Regions from separate parts of the Paenibacillus oryziterrae genome, predicted to be linked through region 2. Evidence: riboswitches for the same ligand, from Rfam matches in the RefSeq annotation. Region 2 holds a riboswitch; each other region holds the start of a gene.
The links. A riboswitch is a leader RNA that binds a small molecule or an ion and turns the genes downstream of it on or off. The one in region 2 is predicted to bind cobalamin.
Positions count from the first base shown of each region.

Region 1 (4,315 bases), on a different contig from region 2:
ACAAGATTCAGTGTATTGAAACTTAGATTGCCCTTACCGGAGCAGTGATTACGTCCGAAGCGGTCACCGAGTACCCGGGTACGGCAGCCCATGGTTGCAAATTCTGTATCCGGGTCAGCCGGATCATAGTACTGCATGTTGAGCGGCGCGTCGAGATTGGCGAAGTTCGGATACAATCTGCGGGCCGAGCACTCGGCAGCCTTCAGGAACAGGTCATAGTTGGGATCGCCCTGCTGCTGGTTGACACCCTGTTTGCATTTGAAGATTTGGATCGGGAACACCGGTGTCTCGCCGCTGCCCAGCCCGTTCATAGTTGCCGTCAGCAGGGAGCTGATGACGAGCTGTCCTTCAGGGGAGGTGCAGGTTCCGTAGTTAATGCTAGTAAAAGGAATTTGTCCGCCGGAGCGGCTGGACATCGTATTCAGGTTATGTATCATGCTTTCAGCGGCCTGCAGCGTTTCGCTCTCGGTTTCTTTTTGGGCAAAGCGGAAGGCTCTCGGATACTGCTCCGCGAGGTCGCTGCGGCTCATTGAGATATCACCGGAAATGTCGCCAGCTTGTCCTTCTTCAAAATACTCGAGTCCCTTGCGGAACAGCTTGGCGAAGGATTTGGTGACGTAAGGAGCAAGATCATAGTCCAGCATATTAGCTGATACGCCGCCGTATTGTGCGTTTTGCTGGGACTGGAAAATAATCGCGACCAGAGACATCGCTGTCATAATGGAATTAGGAGGGCGGACACTGCCGTTCCCGGTGTTGAAGCCTTCACGCAGCAGCTTGGCGAACGGAATGAAAATGCAGTTGGTGGTCCCGATGGCATATTGGTCCAGGTCATGCACATATACTACATTGTCCTCGATGGCCTGTACGAGCTGCGGCGGCATGGTGAAGTTACGGGCGTACCATTTGGAGTACTCGCTGCCGAACTTGCTCATCTTGCCGGAGAAGCTTTCTCCGTTCAAATTGGCGTTCTCGCGCAGTAAATCCAGGTCCAGGCTGTCAATAATATCGCGTCCCAGACTGACTACTTCCTCCAAAAGAACTTCCGTGGTATCTGGTGTGCCGTTGTACCGTTTCTCCAGCAAGGTCATTGTACCGTTCTCCTCTCGATATAAAAAAAGCATTTCCTGCGGAAGCAGGAAATGCCCGTATGCGTAAACGCAGCAATCCCATCGGATCGTGCGGCTTGTCTTGATTTGGTTCGCATTCGGACACCGTTCCTGTTCTCCGCAGGGATTATTAGATGGTGTCGTAAGGATACAGGCAGGTCTCCTGGCTTCCGGCCTCTTCAAGCCCCTTCCCGGGGGCGTGTTGCCATCCCAGTGGTTTCTGCTTGCAGAGGTGTCCACTCCTGGGCATGAAATGCCGGAGGGCAGCCGGTTCACAGTGGCGGGACCGCAGCGGATTTGCACCGCACTTCCCTATTAAGCTGAAATCCGATCAACGAATTAAAGCGCCTGTGTCCACTATATTTGGTTGTTGTTGAATAACATTAACCCAATATATTGTGTTTGTAAACATGTTTTTCACAAATCCGCGCCGGATGCGGACTTCGCGAAAGTACTCCACAATTGATCCACAGCCCGTCCACAGGTAATCCACAATTGATCCACAGGAAGAAGGAGAAGCCGCCAAAAATGATTCATAAAACCTCCGCAAAGATGCCACAATCACTCCAAAATTTGATCGCTTGTTCGGGGGTACATTGGTCCTGGTTCTCCTCTCCCGTGTATAGCCATAACTGGGTCTGTTTGTGGGGAGACAGTGGAATTGATACAATAGAATAGGCTCGCTAGAGTCCACACTTAAGGTTTAGGAGGGATCAAAATGGCTATTGCCGAAGTAACGGTCATTCCGATTGGAACAGGAAGCACGAGTCTCAGTAGTTATGTAGCGGATATGCAGCGTGTGCTGGAGAAGGTGGAGGGGATAACGTATGAACTAACCTCGATGGGGACCATTATTGAGGGCTCTTTGGGACGTATTCTCGCGGCTGTTGAGGCGCTGCACGAGTCCCCTTTTGCAGGCGGAGCCAAGCGTGTCTCGACCTCTGTCAAAATCGACGACCGCCGGGACAAGGAATCCACCAGCCGCAGCAAACTTGAAGCCGTAGAGCGCAAGCTACTGGAGAACTAGTGGAAATAGGCAAGCTGCGGATGCCCGGTAAAAAGGATTGATTTTTCAGCGCGGCCTTGTATAATCTCTTTTGTTTGACGGAAATGTGTTTTTTTATGCTGGTGTAGCTCAGGGGTAGAGCAACGCACTCGTAATGCGTAGGCCGGGGGTTCAATTCCCTTCACCAGCATCCTTTCTGAGAATGAATAGCGCGGCTTCCAAGAGTCTGGAAGTTGCGCTTTTTTTCATTATTTTTTCATTTTTAATCGTTATAATGAAAATAACCTAAACACATTAAGAACTAAGAAAGCAGGCTATTATGCGCATTCTATTAGTAGAAGACGACGCTAAGTTTGGTTACATGATCCAGTACAAGCTCAAGTTGGCAGGACATCTGACGGAATGGGCCCGCAATTCGGAAGAAGCGGAGATGTTTTTTGCCACCGCGGAATTTGATCTCTATATTCTGGACTGGATGCTTCCCGGCAAAACCGGTCTGGAGCTATGCCGGCAGCAACGAAGTCTGAATGACAACACGGCTATTCTGATGCTGACGGCCCGCGGTGAGATTGAGGATCGCGTCAGCGGACTTCTGACAGGGGCGGACGATTATATGATCAAGCCCTTCGCTTTCGAAGAACTATTAGCCCGAATTACATCTCTGGACCGCAGAAAGCAGACCCGGGGATATACCACAAGATATGCGGTCAGCGGTCTTCGGCTCAATCCTGATACGCAGGAGGCAGAGCGTGATGGTGTACCCTTGACTCTGACCAAACGCGAGTTTCAATTGCTGGAGTTTTTTGCTCGTCATCCCAATACTGTGCTCTCCAGAGAGCGGATACTCAATTATGTGTGGGGCAATGACGCAGATGTTACTCTGAATGCGGTTGATGCTGTCATCAAGCTGTTGCGAAAAAAAGTCGACGATCCCTTTACTGTGAAGCTGATTAGAAGTGTCCATGGAAGAGGGTACCGGTTAATCGATAACGGAGCTGACCATGATGATACCTAATACCCGCAGGCAATTAACCATTTTTTACAGTACGATGATTGGATTGATTCTGCTCATCATGGCGGCTTCTTTCTATTGGGTACTGACGGATGTGATGCACAGGGATGAGAGGCATAATCTGGAATCCGCTAGTCAAAAGGCATTGGATGAGTGGCTCAATCAATCGCCGCAAGTTGATGATGCTGAGGAGATTCGAGAACAGCGGCAGGCAGACGCTCACAGAATGGAATGGGAGTATCTGCAAAGCGACCAATTCGCTGTCATAACAGATACCTCCTGGACCATCACCGCCCAGTCACCTGCGGGAGACAACCCGCTGTTGTTGCCGTCCTATCAGCAGCAGTTGGATGCTCACAGTAATACATCCTTCTTCTATTTAACAAAGGATTCTGGTAAACAAAAGACCATTTATGCCGTACTGCGAAAGACGGCCGGTGACCAGGGGAATCATGTTCTCCTGCTGGGTGAAGAAATTACAAAGCAGGCAAATTTACTAAAGGAGATGGAGATGCTCCTCATTGCGATCACCATTCTCCTGCTTGCGGCAGCTACAGCTATTGGATATATTTTGGCCGGAAGGGCCATGGTGCCCATCAATCATGCGTTTACACGGCAGCAAAAATTCACGGCCTATGCCTCCCATGAGCTGAGAACACCCTTAAGCGTCCTGCAGTTGTCGGTGGATATTCTGGAGGAAGAACGTCATAAGCTCCCTCCGATCCATCAGACTGTGCTTCAGGATATGAAGGAAGAAATACAGCGTATGACCCGCCTGACCGGGCAATTACTGACGCTGGCCAGAAATGATTCGCCTCTGCTGCCCATAAGGCAGGAAGTTTTTGATCTGCAGCACTCTCTTTCGTTCGCTGCCACTAGAATGCAATTAGTAGCGCAAGAGAACAAGATTAAGTTGCAGTTGAACATAGGTAATCTCGAAGAAGTCTTCACCTGCACCGGGGACAGCGAACAGATTGACCAGGTGCTGTATATTCTCTTGGATAATGCCATTAAATATTCTGCGGAGGGAGGCACAGTCACGCTGGGGATTACCCGGAATGACAACGGTACTGTGAATGTAATCATTCAGGATACAGGCTGCGGGATTTCAGAGGAGGATCTTCCCCACTTGTTCGAACGGTTCTACCGGGTAGATCAAGCCCGCACAAGGGAACATGGCGGCACCGG
Region 1 covers NZ_JBGJZO010000002.1:167,220-171,534, reverse strand. The annotation lists gene ACAN55_RS03190 (anaerobic ribonucleoside triphosphate reductase) at 1-1,091, opposite strand, end outside; cobalamin riboswitch at 1,246-1,476, opposite strand; gene ACAN55_RS03185 (MTH1187 family thiamine-binding protein) at 1,828-2,136, shown strand; tRNA gene ACAN55_RS03180 (tRNA-Thr) at 2,234-2,305, shown strand; gene ACAN55_RS03175 (response regulator transcription factor) at 2,435-3,130, shown strand; gene ACAN55_RS03170 (sensor histidine kinase) at 3,117-4,315, shown strand, end outside.
Region 1: it holds a riboswitch for cobalamin, as region 2 does, so the genes downstream of both, ACAN55_RS03190 (anaerobic ribonucleoside triphosphate reductase) here and ACAN55_RS11200 (S-layer homology domain-containing protein) in region 2, are expected to answer to the same signal.

Region 2 (4,315 bases):
CGCTCTCTGCCCCTTTGTCATACTCATACAAGTTATCAATTCCGACAATGTAAGCCAGCGGTCCGGCTCCCTGAAACTCCATTTGGATTTTATTCTTGCGGGTGACCCGTTTCAAAATATCGATCACATTGTCCCCCTTCTTCACTTCGACTTCAGAAGGAGCCAGAATAACACCGGAATCGCTGTCACCAGTGATTGTCAGAGTCGCCATATTGGTCTTCATGCTTTCGGCTGTTGCTGGAGGAGAAGATGGCCTTTCAGGCTTGGATGTGGCTGAAGGCTGAGCCGAAGCCGATGGCGCAGAGGTTGCCGGCTTCGTAGAACTCTGAGCTGCTGAAGCGGGGGCAGATGCTTCTGCTCCTGATGCTTTTGCTGCTTCTGCCGCTTGCGTTGAAGGCTCTGAGCCTACCGAGGCTGGGCTTGAAGGCATTGCCGAAGAGCCTTGCGCAGGCGAACTCACAACAGAACCTGAAGCCGCTTCCCCTGCATCCTGCTGCTGGTCAGAAGCGGGATCACTAACTGTACCGGTCTCCGCCGTATTGGATGCTGATTCAATTTGCTGCTGATTCAGGCGGTTATTGCCGTCCGCCTCTTCCGGATCGTTGGAAGAACAACCTGCAGCGAGTACCGCTGCAAGCACTACTGCGAGAGGCAGCCTCAGCCAATATACAATCCTTTTGGACATATAAATTCACACCTCCTGAAAACGGGAAAGGAACGGGGCGGCAAGTGCCTCCCGTTCCGTAACTATTTACTGTTCAATTACTTTTATACAAGTCCAGCTTCCAATTATGCCGGTTAATTATTTAACTTCAGCCAGTCTTACAGCCACAACCGCAGCCATCTCTCTTGTAACTGCTGTTGCCGGGTCGAAGCTGCCCTTAAAGCCGCTCATAAACCCTTGATCCGTAACGGTATTTACCGAAGCCAGCGCATAACTGCTGATCTGATCTTTATCCTTGAACTGCGCCTTCGGAGCAGAAGCAGTCAGGTTAAAAGCCCGGTCGATCATTACAGCCATATCCTGGCGGGTGATATGACCGTTCGGATTAAACTTGGAGGCCGTTACTCCTTCAAGAATACCGAGTTCCTTCGCCTTCAGCACAGCTCCATAATACCATGCTCCTGCTTTTACGTCGCTGAACGGGGAAGCTTCCGCAGCTGCAGCTGGAGCATTGCCCGTCAATCTAAGCAGCAAGGCCGCAAATTGCGCCCGGGTAATATACTCTTTCGGAGCAAAAGCAAAACCTGTGCTGCTTACCCCGTCCATAATTCCCTGTTTAACCGCGGTTTGAACGGCAACTGTCGCCCATGAAGAGATTAATTTCTGATCCGCAAACACGGGTGATACCAATACACGCTGTGTATACCGCGCTACGCTTGGACTTTTACCTTTACTGTAGCCGGTAACAGTCAGAGAATAGACCCCGCCCTTAACGCCGGCAGTAAATGCAGCTGTTCCATATACGTCTGAAGTGACACTTTGCGCACCCATTTGAACCTTAACCTGGGCTGCCGGAGTAACAACTGCCTTGCCGGTCTCCCAGTCCAGCATTGATTTCTGCACCTTCACTGTAAACGGCTTGCCGGCTGCCAGCTGAGCCGGTGTAACTGTGACGGAATCCACCAGCTGTGTTCCGGTGTCACCATAATACACGGTCAGCTGATCCCCGGACTCCAGAACAAACTCTCCCATCCCTACAGCAGGGAAAATCCATTCTCCCTGGCGGGACACGGCATAATTCCAGCCATCATAGCCGCCGTACAGACCTCCTTTAACACCTTGAATCCCTGATACATAATCACCGTAAGCACTGCTGGTCAGCTCAAGCGTAATTTTCTTGTCTGCTTTCAGCTTCTTTAATGCGTCCAGCGCATTTGCGGATGTTACATCGCCTTCAGCCAGAAGGCCCTGTGGACCTTCAATCACAACGGAAACCTGAACTTCAAGCGGCTGCTTCACCGGCTGCGGGAATGCATAAAACCGGCCTTCGCCTTTAACAAACAGCTGATAAGCCACGAGAGCCTGCAAAGCCTGCTCGGTTGCCAAAGCGTTGTACCCACCCGATAACGTGTGGGCAAATCCGCCATCTGTAGTACGGAAGCTAAGCAGACGATCCATCAGCTGATGACTGTCCTTCGTAAATTTCTGGCCGGCAGGATCCACGTTATTTGAGGTCAGCGCGATAATCGCCTGAGCGACACTCTCGCTGCTCTCCCCGTACCCGCCATGATTCTGCTGCTTATTGGACAGCCAGGAAACTGCACGGTCCACAGCGGCCTTCACTTCAGCTTTATCGAGGTGCGCAGACAAGGCTGTAAGTGTCATCGCCGTTACATCCGGATCACTGTCCCCAGTGGAGAGCGTAAAGCCGCCATCCGTGTTTTGTTTGGAGAGAATATGGCTCACCAGCTTATCTTGATTCCACTGTCCGGCGGCAGGCACGCTATAATGGCCTGAATCCAGTGCGAGCAGACTGTAGATCACTCCGTTAAGACCTTGATTGGTCATTCTGCTGTTATTGTAGATTTTCTCTACAAGATTATACCCGGCCAGATTTGTGGCATCGATGCCGGCTGCTGTTGCGGCGAGCACTCTGCGTGCGTAATCCGTAACATTGGTATATGTGCCTTTTTGAGTCTTCACTTCATTCTGCAGTCCGGTCAGGTAGCTATCCGGAAGAACGCTGCCGCTACGAACCAGAGCAATGGCCTGCCAGTCCGATTGAATTCCACGGCTTAGAACCGCCTGCTTGGCTGCAGTAAGAGCCTCTGCTGCTCCCGTTACTGAAACTGCTGTTGTGGTCTGCTCAGCGGCGGATACTCTGCCGGAAGGCACCAAGGAAGTACCGAGAACTGAAACGACCAGAAGCAATGCCATACTTAACATGAAATGTTTGAAAGATAAGATGCGTTTCATTATTTACCTCTTTTCTAATAGGTTTTTGAGAGCGGGGAAAAGGTTTTTGAGGGCCTTGAAAATAGTTTTGAGGGCCGTAAAAGCGGATGTCGTGCATCTAAGATGACGGCGACCGTCTTTTGGAAAATAAAAAAACCGCCCCTGACGGGCGGTCTCATATACTCATTGCGGGGCCAGACATGCTTCAGGCTTCAAGCCCGGACACGAAAGACCTATAACGCATGCTTCTGATTCTTACCCCCCGAAGAAAAGAAGCTGTCACCAAAAAGGCAGGTTTCCTGGCTTATGCCTCATCACTTCCCTTCGCCTTCCCGTTCCTTTAAGAAACAGTGGCCTATGAAGAGTTGCTCCGCATTTACAGTGGCGGGACCGCGCCGGATTGTGGACCGGACTTCCCTTTTAAGCAGACCCTGCTGGGGGCCCGCACCTCTTTTGATAAATATATATAATTTTAATATCCATAATGATAACTAGTAATCTCCCCTATGTCTATAGGGAAGCTCTTGGGATGCCGTCTTGCAGGTCTTTAATTACAGGGTTAGCTGCTTCTCGTAAGTATGAATCTTGCCCGCAGCGTCAGTGAAGGTTAACGTAACCTCCCACTCTCCTCCCCCGGTAAAATAATCCCCCTTCGCTTCATACATGTACTTGTCAAACCCTTCATAGCCATAGGGGTCAGGGCCTCCTCCAAGTGATTTTAGCTTAATAGATGCAGAGGTACCCTCATCACCGCCAGGAATAAGGACGGCTTCTGCTTCGGTGGGAGCCTCATTTCCTGTAGGCAGCCATACATCCATCCGCAGTGTCTGCCCGGAATTCTCATCGAACTCAATCCTCATAGACATATGAGCCGTATCCCCCATCACATGCCAATAGACCGGAGAGGCAACAAACGATTGGGCTGGAGGGGAAGTACCTGACAACATCCCCGCCAGAATAATAGCAGCAACAGCCAATATAATCTCCAGACGGATGGCTTGTATAAAGCCTCTTGGAATAACATCAACTTCTGCACCGGTTTTCTCAGCGAGCTTCTGATTCATCCTTGGAATCAACACCAATCGGTGTAGAGCGGCAATAACCAGAATCAATAAAGTGATAAGTGATTTAAGCAGAACCAGCTGCCCATATGGACTGTGGATTAGTAGCCCCCAGCTCCCGAGCCTGAATAAGGCCAAGAAGATCCCGCTTACGGCAACAGCAACAACCGACGGTAATGCAATAGCGGAGAAACGAAGGATAAGCTGATTTAGCCGGGAATAGGTTATCCCTGACTTCTCTCTGCCATGTATAACCGCGAGCAGCCCGCCTACACCGCCGAACCAGATAGCAGCAGCGCCGATATGCAGAATTTGGGCGGGGACGGCAAACATTCTGGCCGCATCATCTCCCGCC
Region 2 covers NZ_JBGJZO010000008.1:89,742-94,056, reverse strand. The annotation lists gene ACAN55_RS11205 (DUF4430 domain-containing protein) at 1-685, opposite strand, end outside; gene ACAN55_RS11200 (S-layer homology domain-containing protein) at 803-2,920, opposite strand; cobalamin riboswitch at 3,172-3,366, opposite strand; gene ACAN55_RS11195 (copper resistance CopC/CopD family protein) at 3,451-4,315, opposite strand, start outside.

Region 3 (4,315 bases), on a different contig from region 2:
TATAGCACATATGTGTATGAATCTGTGTCGTCGCTTTGACTGAATTGGTTGCAATCCGGAAAGATCTCACTGCCCAGTTGAGATAATGTGCGTGATATCGTGCTTTCAGCGGCAGACCTTCTCTTAACGCCGGTTCATCCACTTGGATCATCAATATACCGGCATCCTCCAGAGCCTGCACCTCCCGACGCAGTGCAAGCGCAATCTGGTTAGCTACTTCCTCCCGGCTCAGATCATCCCGCACAAAGGACCAATTAAGGATTGTAACCGGTCCGGTGAGCATACCCTTCACGGGTAGTGTGGTCAGTGATTGGGCGTAGACACTTTCATTTACCGTCATGGGCTTAGTGAAGGTAATATCACCGTAAATAACGGGAGGCTTCACGCAGCGTGAGCCGTAGGACTGCACCCAGCCGCCTTGAGTAAAAAGATAACCGCCGAGCTGTTCCCCGAAAAATTCAACCATATCCGTCCGTTCAAATTCCCCATGCACCAGGACATCCAGCCCAAGCTTTTCCTGCAGGGCAATAGCGTCTGCGATCTGCTGGCGGATAAATCCATCATACCGCTGCTGGTTCCAGATACCTTTCCGCCATTTCAGGCGAGCCTGCCGGACCTCCGGTGTCTGTGGGAAGCTTCCTATGGTTGTCGTTGGAAGCAGCGGGAGCTTCCATTTCTCCTTCTGGACCATCAGCCGTTCAGCATAAGGCAGGCTTCGGCCGTCCGGGAGATTCTCCAGGCTTCGCACCTCTTTCGCCACCTCCGCGTTGGCCCGTTCGGGCAGGGCGCGGAAGACAGCCAATGCATCCCGGCTATCCTGAAATGAAGCGGCATAAATCCCGGGTTCAGATCCGAATGCTGTAGCCACAAGTGTAAGTTCAGCCAGCTTCTCTTCGGCAAAGGCCAGTGCACCCCGCAGAACCTGCTTCAGCTTGGTCTCACCCTTCACCGTTACCGGCACATGCAACAGACTGCACGAAGGCTGTAGAATCAGTCGCTGTGGATCGACAACACTCGCCAGCTTCTCTACCAGCAGCAGCTTGGCATCCAGATCAGACCGCCAGATGCTGCGCCCATCGATAATGCCAGCCCCCAGCCATTTGTCTTCCGGCCAACTGATTCTCAACAGGGCCTCAAGATTAGCACCACCGTCATGTACAAAGTCAAGCCCGATCCCCTGCACCGGAAGCTTCAGCAGTTCTTCCAGTGGTTCTGCAGATTCAAAATAAGTCTGCAGCATAAGGTTTAGCCCTGGAACCGAGTGTGATATCTCTGTGTAAATCGTCTGCAGCAGTTCAAGATCCTCCGAGTTTAGTCCGGTAACTATCGCTGGCTCATCCACTTGTACCCACGTTACACCTTCCTGCTCAAGTTCCTGCAGCAGCTGCACATATACCGGAAGAAATCTTCTGCAGATCTTCCCGATATCAGTTGGTGCATATCCTTTGGAGAGCTTCAAGAAAGTGAACAGTCCAACGATTACAGGCTTACCTTCAATTCCCGCCTGCGTTTTAGCGAACCGGTAAGCATCCAGCGGTTTATTCACAGTCAATTGCGGCTGAAGGCTGCCAAGCTCAGGAACGATATAATGATAGTTGGTATTGAACCACTTCGTCATCTCACAAGCGGCTGCTTCTTTACTTCCCCGGGCCATGGAAAAATACAGCTCAAGGCTCACCTCACCACCGGTATATCCGTATCGTTCCGGAATAATTCCGAGCATTACTGCCATATCCAGCATGTGGTCGTAAAAGGTAAAGTCATTCACCGGAATCAGATCAATGCCGGCTTCCTGCTGAATACGTAAGGTCTGAAGCTGTATGGCAGCCATCTCTGCAAAGAAACCTTCTTCGTCCAGACTCCCGGTCCAGAAGGCCTCAAGTGTTTTTTTCCATTCACGGTTCCTGCCAATTCTCGGATATCCGAGATTACTGACTTTCAGCTCCTGTGCCATCTGAATCTCTCCTCTTCTGATACTATTTTTGTTAAAAATGAAATATGTCCCTGTACAGCAAAAAGGCGTCTTTCCCGAAAAAAGTCATGGGGAAAGACGCCTGTCCATTTGAACGGCTAACGTCTAACACCTCCCTATCTCCCGTAGGTATTGCAGTGCTGTTGAAACAGGCAGGTCTCCTGGCTACGGCGTCCACGTTCCCGGCAGTCTTCCCGACAGCTTCATGCTGCCAGTGACTCTTCTTGCGGGGAACTCATCCGTTACAGTGGCGGGACCGCGTCGGCATCATACCGATCTTCCCTTTTAACCCCCGAAGCTTAAGGCAGCTTTCGGCAGGCACCTGTTTCCGTTATTGAATTAGGTTAATACTTAAAGTTTATACGTTTCATCTTACGGCAAGACCCGGCAATCTACAATAGATTGCCGGGTCTTTGGGTTATACCAAAACCTGATAGCCAGTTAGAAGAAAATAATATACACGACACCAGCCAGAACAATCCGGTACAGGGCAAAAGGCAGCAGTTTGATCTTGTTGATCAGCTTCAAGAAGAAGCGCATCGAAAGTAAAGCGAACAGGAACGCGCTGATAAAGCCTGCGATAAAGAAGGGTAACGCATCAAGCGTAAAGTACTGCCAGTTCTTGACCAGTGAGATCAGGCTGGCGCCGGCCATGATCGGCACGGCCATGATGAAAGTGAAATCCGATGCCGCCCGGTGGCTCATACCCAGCAGAACCCCTCCAGAGATGGTGGAGCCTGATCTTGAGAATCCCGGCCACAGCGACAAGCACTGAATGAGTCCGATACCCAGCGCCTGCCGGTATGTAATCTGATCGACACTCTCTGCCTTGACCTTCTTGGGTGCGAACCGGTCAGCAGCAAGCATGAATATTGCGCCGATAACTAGTCCGACGAGTACCGTTGATGTGGAGAATAAGTACTCATCAATGTAATCCTCGAGCACAAGCCCCAGCACAGCGGCGGGAATGAGGCCCACGATTACCTGTGCCAGCTTAAGTCGCCCGTCCGTTTCAACTTTAAGCTGACCTTCCGGTACAGCTTCTAATTCTCTGCGGCTGAACCTCTTCAGCCCGAGCAGATCAATAAACCTTTTCCGGAAAATAATAACGACCGCAAGTATCGAGCCCAGCTGTATGACCACCTTGAACGTGTTGGCGGCGTATTTTCCCAGGAACTCCTGGGACTTCAACCACATATCGTCCACAATAATCATGTGACCCGTGGAAGACACCGGAGCAAATTCAGTAAGACCTTCAACAATTCCGAGCAGGATTGCTTTGATAATCGTCAGCAGTTCCATGCCATCCCCCCATAGAGTCTGTTTATTATCTATATTGTAAACTCCATTTGCTATTACTGAGACTTTCATCCCCTTACATGATTAGACACGCAAAAAAACTGAGCGACGGACTGGGAGGAGCTGTTGATCGCCCCCAGTCCTTCACCCAGTCCTTCACCCGGTCAGCCTATCTTCCGTCCAGCAGATTTCCGAGACCGCCAAGAATGCTGCCTTCTTCTTTGCGTCCGGTGCTTCCGGCTGCAGATAGAATCCGTCCGGCCATCCGGCTGAAAGGCAGCGATTGGACCCACACCTTGCCTGGCCCGCGAAGCGTAGCAAAGAACAAGCCTTCGCCGCCAAACACAGCCGTTTTAATCCCTTTGACCATTTCAATATCATATTGAACTGACGAGGTCATGGCAACAAGACATCCTGTATCAAGCTTGATGACTTCACCAGGCTGCAAGGTTCTTTCCATGACATACCCGCCGGAATGGACGAAGGACAAGCCGTCACCCTCCAGCTTTTGCATGATGAAGCCTTCTCCACCGAATAGTCCGGCCCCGAGCTTGCGCTGGAATTCGATGCCTACGGATACACCTTTTGCAGCGCAGAGGAACGAATCCTTTTGACAGATGACTTTGCCGCCGTATTGCTGCAGATCGAGCGGAATGATTTTGCCGGGATACGGAGCTGCAAAAGTTACGCTCCGGCGTCCGTAGGAACCGCTATGCGTGAACAGGGTCATGAACAGGCTTTCTCCGGTCAGGAGCCTTTTGCCCGCACCCATCAACTTGCCCATAAGTCCGTCTCCGCGTGAGCTGCCGCTGCCGTCACCGAAGATGGTCTCCATCGTAATTTCAGGGTCCATCATCATAAAGCTGCCTGCTTCGGCAATTACACTCTCACCGGGATCCAGCTGTACCTCCACACATTGAATTTCTTCACCCATTATCACATAATCAATCTCGTGAGCGCTCATTTAAACATCCTCCTGTTCATAAATCATTCAACTTTTTAAATATACGGGCACTAATAGTTCTGGTTTCAAGTACTTTGAAA
Region 3 covers NZ_JBGJZO010000007.1:140,907-145,221, reverse strand. The annotation lists gene metE (5-methyltetrahydropteroyltriglutamate--homocysteine S-methyltransferase) at 1-1,954, opposite strand, end outside; cobalamin riboswitch at 2,107-2,313, opposite strand; gene ACAN55_RS10540 (undecaprenyl-diphosphate phosphatase) at 2,414-3,274, opposite strand; gene ACAN55_RS10535 (AIM24 family protein) at 3,441-4,235, opposite strand.
Region 3: it holds a riboswitch for cobalamin, as region 2 does, so the genes downstream of both, metE (5-methyltetrahydropteroyltriglutamate--homocysteine S-methyltransferase) here and ACAN55_RS11200 (S-layer homology domain-containing protein) in region 2, are expected to answer to the same signal.

Region 4 (4,315 bases), on a different contig from region 2:
CCTGAAAGGGTTCATGGGGGACACAAGTGACAATTATCCCGGCGTCCGCGGGATCGGTGAGAAGACGGCGCTGAAGCTGCTGACCGATTACGGCACCGTGGAAGGTGTCATCGAGAACCTGCACCTGCTGCCGAAAGGTGTAAGAGCCAAGATTGAGGCCGATATCGATATGCTGCATTTATCCCGCGAGCTTGCATCGATCCGCTGCGATGTGCCGATTGTGTGCACCTTGACTGAATGCCTCTGGGCATTGCCAAGAGATTCAGCGGCACGTAAATTCAAGGAGCTGGAATTCGGCAGCCTGATGTATTTGATCTCCGCGGTGCAGGAAGAAGAAGGCATCGTACAGATCGAGCTGGGGGATTTGGGTTAAGAATAGGTATAGAAGTATTCCTCGGGTTATACAGACCTGAGGAGTACTTCTTTTTTTATTTCTCCGCTAATTCAGGTGGCCACCATTTGTCCTCCATTAACATGGATGGTCTGGCCTGTGATATAGGATCCGTCATCCGAAGCAAGTAGAACGTAGACGGGTGCCAGCTCATAGGGCTGTCCTGCCCGCTTCATAGGTACATTCGTTCCGAACGTGCGGATGGCTTCCGGCGGTTGTGTTGCCGGGTTCAGCGGTGTCCAGATCGGGCCGGGAGCGACCGCGTTCACCCGGATGCCCTGCCCGACGACATTGTTCGCCAGAGCGCGGGTAAAGCTGACAATTGCCCCTTTGGAAGCGGAATAATCAATGAGTGTTTCTTCTCCGACATAAGCGGTGACAGAAGCTGTATTGACAATGCTTGCACCTGCGCGCATATGAGGCAGGGCAGCGGTCGTCAGATGAAAGAAGGAGATAATGTTCGTATTAAATGTGTTGTACAGCTGTTCATCGCTGATCTCCAGATATGAGTTTCGGACAAATTGTATACCGTGGTTGTTGACAAGGATATCAATTGTACCGTAGCAATCTATTGTCATTTGAACGGCGCGGCAGCAAGCTTCCTTACTTCTCAGATCCCCCGGAATCAGGAGGCAGCGGCGACCCAAGTTATGAATGGCCTCTCGGGTCTCCTCCGCATCACGGTGTTCGTTGAGATAAGGTATGGCTACATCAGCGCCTTCCTTGGCAAAAGCGACTGCCACCGCCCGCCCAATTCCACTATCACCGCCGGTAATAATTGCAACCTTGTTTAGCAGCTTGCCGCTGCCTCTGTAATTAGGGTTGTCATAAAGGGGGCGCGGAACAACCAGATATTCCAGCCCCGGCTGCCCGGGTTGATGCTGGACGGGAAAAGCAATTGGCACTTCTTCGCAGCGGACTTCTTTGCCGATATACGGGTAAAGTGGATTCATTTCTCTTTCCTTTCATGATTAAGATTTTGAAATCAGTATATTCATCCCGGCTTAAGGAGTGCCCAGAGACAGGTCCAGTTCCCACTTTTATCACAGACACCCCATGCCAAGTCCGCTATGATGTACAGGATAAAATAGCGAACAACAAGGTGCCCTTGCATGAGCCAAGGGATAACAGGGAATCGGGTGAAAGTCCCGAGCGGTCCCGCCACTGTAATGGAGAGCTTGTCTTCAACATGTCACTTGGCATTTGCCGGGGAAGACGAAGAACGGGCGTTAGCATCCCAAGCCAGGAGACCTACCTTGTTGGCGCACACCAGGACTCTACGCGGATAGGAGTGGTGTACGAACATAGCAAAAGAAGCGGAAAGTCTGTCCTTTCCGCGAAGAGGTGCAGCAACCATTCGGAAGCCAGGCGGAATTCGGATGTTACAGCTCCTTGGGCGGTGCCTGCGGGCAGATTTAACGCCGGGATTTTTTTGCGGATGAAGAGTACATATACCTCCCACCCATACAGGGTGGGTTTTTTGCAGTTTCCGGGATGTCGAATGATAAAGCTGGAGGAGATGTAATGAACAGGCGAAGGATATTGAAGCTTACTGCCTTGGTTGGCGGATTTACTGTATATTTCTCGCTCAATGAGCCGGGAACCGCTGAAGCCATGCACATTATGGAAGGTTTTCTGCCGGTAGGCTGGGCTGCTTTCTGGTGGGCGGTATTTCTGCCGTTGTTCTTTCTTGGCATGGTTCGCTTGAAAAGAATGACCCAGGAGAACCCGGAGTTGAAGCTGCTGCTTGGCCTGTCGGGCGCGTTCACCTTTGTGCTGTCAGCGCTGAAAATGCCGTCGGTCACCGGCAGCAGCTCCCATCCTACGGGTACGGGGCTTGGCGCAGTGATGCTGGGGCCGCTGCCCATGAGCGTTATCGGCTCCATCGTGCTTCTGTTTCAAGCGCTGCTGTTAGCACACGGCGGGATTACGACACTTGGAGCGAACGCGTTCTCGATGGCGGTGGCAGGTCCTTTTGCCGGATATGCAGCATATAAGCTGGTATTGAAATTCACGGGCCGCGAGAGCTGGGCGGTATTCAGTGCAGCGTTCGTCGCTGACATGATGACCTATGTCGTTACTTCACTCCAGCTCGCAGTTGCTTTTCCGGCAGCGAATGGCGGGATCTTGGCTTCTTTTCTGAAGTTCGGAGGTATTTTTGCCATCACACAAATTCCGCTGGCGATCAGTGAGGGACTGCTGACGGTGCTGCTGTGGAACTGGTTAAAGGCTTATAGCCCGGGTGAGCTGTCGCTGCTTAAACGGAATATGAAAGGGGCGGGACCGGAATGAGCACCAAATGGAAAAACGGATGGATGCTGCTCGCTGTGATCCTGCTCGTAGTATTGCCGCTGCTCTTCGTGAAGGGTGAATTCGGCGGAGCCGACGATGCGGCTGAAAGTGCAATTAGTGACATTAATCCTTCGTATTCACCCTGGTTTAAGCCTTTGGCTGAACTGCCAGGGGAAACAGAAAGCATGCTGTTCGCTTTGCAGGCGGCCATCGGCGCTGGAGTAATCGGCTATACACTCGGGTTCCTCAGAGGAAGACATGGCGGAAAGAAATCTCATGATCAGAAGGATTGACGCTTTAGCCTATAGCAATCGGTTCCGGCAGGTATCACCGATGTGGAAAAGCATGTTCGCAGCATCCATGTTCCTGCTCTCCTACATCCTTCATCCTGCCCTTCAGCTTGTCATTGCCTTATGGATGATTGTATGGAGTGTCGGTTATGCCAGGATTCCGGTACGTGCCTATGGCATGCTGCTCGGGGCAGCACTATTGTTCTACGGTATGAGTCTTCCGGCGCTGCTCATTGAAGTAGGGAGTCCTTCCTCCGGTGAAGCTGTTATTTCCATTGCCCTTCCGGGTACAGCACAGGCGGCTTATATATCCTTTGATGGATTGTTCACGGCGGGACTGCTGTTGTCGCGGATGGCGGCATGCCTAACCTGTATGTTCTTTATTATCTTCACAACTCCTTTCGCTGAACTCTTGCAGGTTCTCCGGAGGCTTCGTGTGCCCCAAATCGTATTGGAGCTGATGCTAATCATGTACCGTTTTTTGTTCCTGCTTAGCGATACGGCACATGGAATGCTGCTTGCCCGGAAGCTGCGCGGGGGAAGGCGGGGATTTGCCATGAAGCTAAAGGAAACGGCGGGAATGGCAGGCGGCTTGTTCGCCAAGACCATGCACCGGTATCACGGGCTTTCACAGGGACTTGAAACCAGGGGTTTTACGGGTGAGATTATCCTGCCTCCTTATAAAGCCCGACTGGTTCCTCGCAGGTATAGGATTGAGGCTTACAGCGGAATTTTACTGCTTCTGTTGGTACAGTTATTTATCTGGCGCCACAGATTGTGACAAGGAGATCAAGATGATTAAGGACAGTATTCTGGAGTTAAAAGATGTGATTTTTCGATATCCCGATGCCAAGAACCCTGCGTTGGACCGGTTATCCTTATCGATTCCTAAAGGCTGCAAAACGGCGGTATTGGGTCATAACGGATCGGGCAAATCAACATTGTTCCTGCATATGGTGGGAATTCTGCGGCCGCAGAACGGTGTGGTAATCAAGGATGGAAGAGAGCTGTCCTATGCCCGAAAAGAGCTGGCTGTGCTGCGCAGCAGAATCGGTCTCGCCTTTCAGGACCCGGAGCAGCAGCTCATTCTGAATACGCCGCTGGAGGATGTATCCTTTGGCCTGAGCGGCACCGGAATGAATGAATCAAGCATTAGCGAGAAATGTGCGGCGGCACTTGAAATGCTTAACATGAGTGAATTCGGAGATCAGCCGATCCATCAGCTTAGCCTGGGGCAAAAGAAGCGTACCGCACTTGCAGGTATTCTGGCGATGGAGCCGGAAATGATCCTGCTCGATGAGCCGACCTCGTATTTGGATCCTTTATCGGAAGCGCTGCTGCT
Region 4 covers NZ_JBGJZO010000010.1:104,274-108,588, reverse strand. The annotation lists gene ACAN55_RS13030 (5'-3' exonuclease) at 1-373, shown strand, start outside; gene ACAN55_RS13025 (SDR family oxidoreductase) at 445-1,344, opposite strand; cobalamin riboswitch at 1,475-1,664, shown strand; gene ACAN55_RS13020 (energy-coupling factor ABC transporter permease) at 1,916-2,683, shown strand; gene ACAN55_RS13015 (energy-coupling factor ABC transporter substrate-binding protein) at 2,680-2,976, shown strand; gene cbiQ (cobalt ECF transporter T component CbiQ) at 2,942-3,754, shown strand; gene ACAN55_RS13005 (energy-coupling factor ABC transporter ATP-binding protein) at 3,768-4,315, shown strand, end outside.
Region 4: it holds a riboswitch for cobalamin, as region 2 does, so the genes downstream of both, ACAN55_RS13020 (energy-coupling factor ABC transporter permease) here and ACAN55_RS11200 (S-layer homology domain-containing protein) in region 2, are expected to answer to the same signal.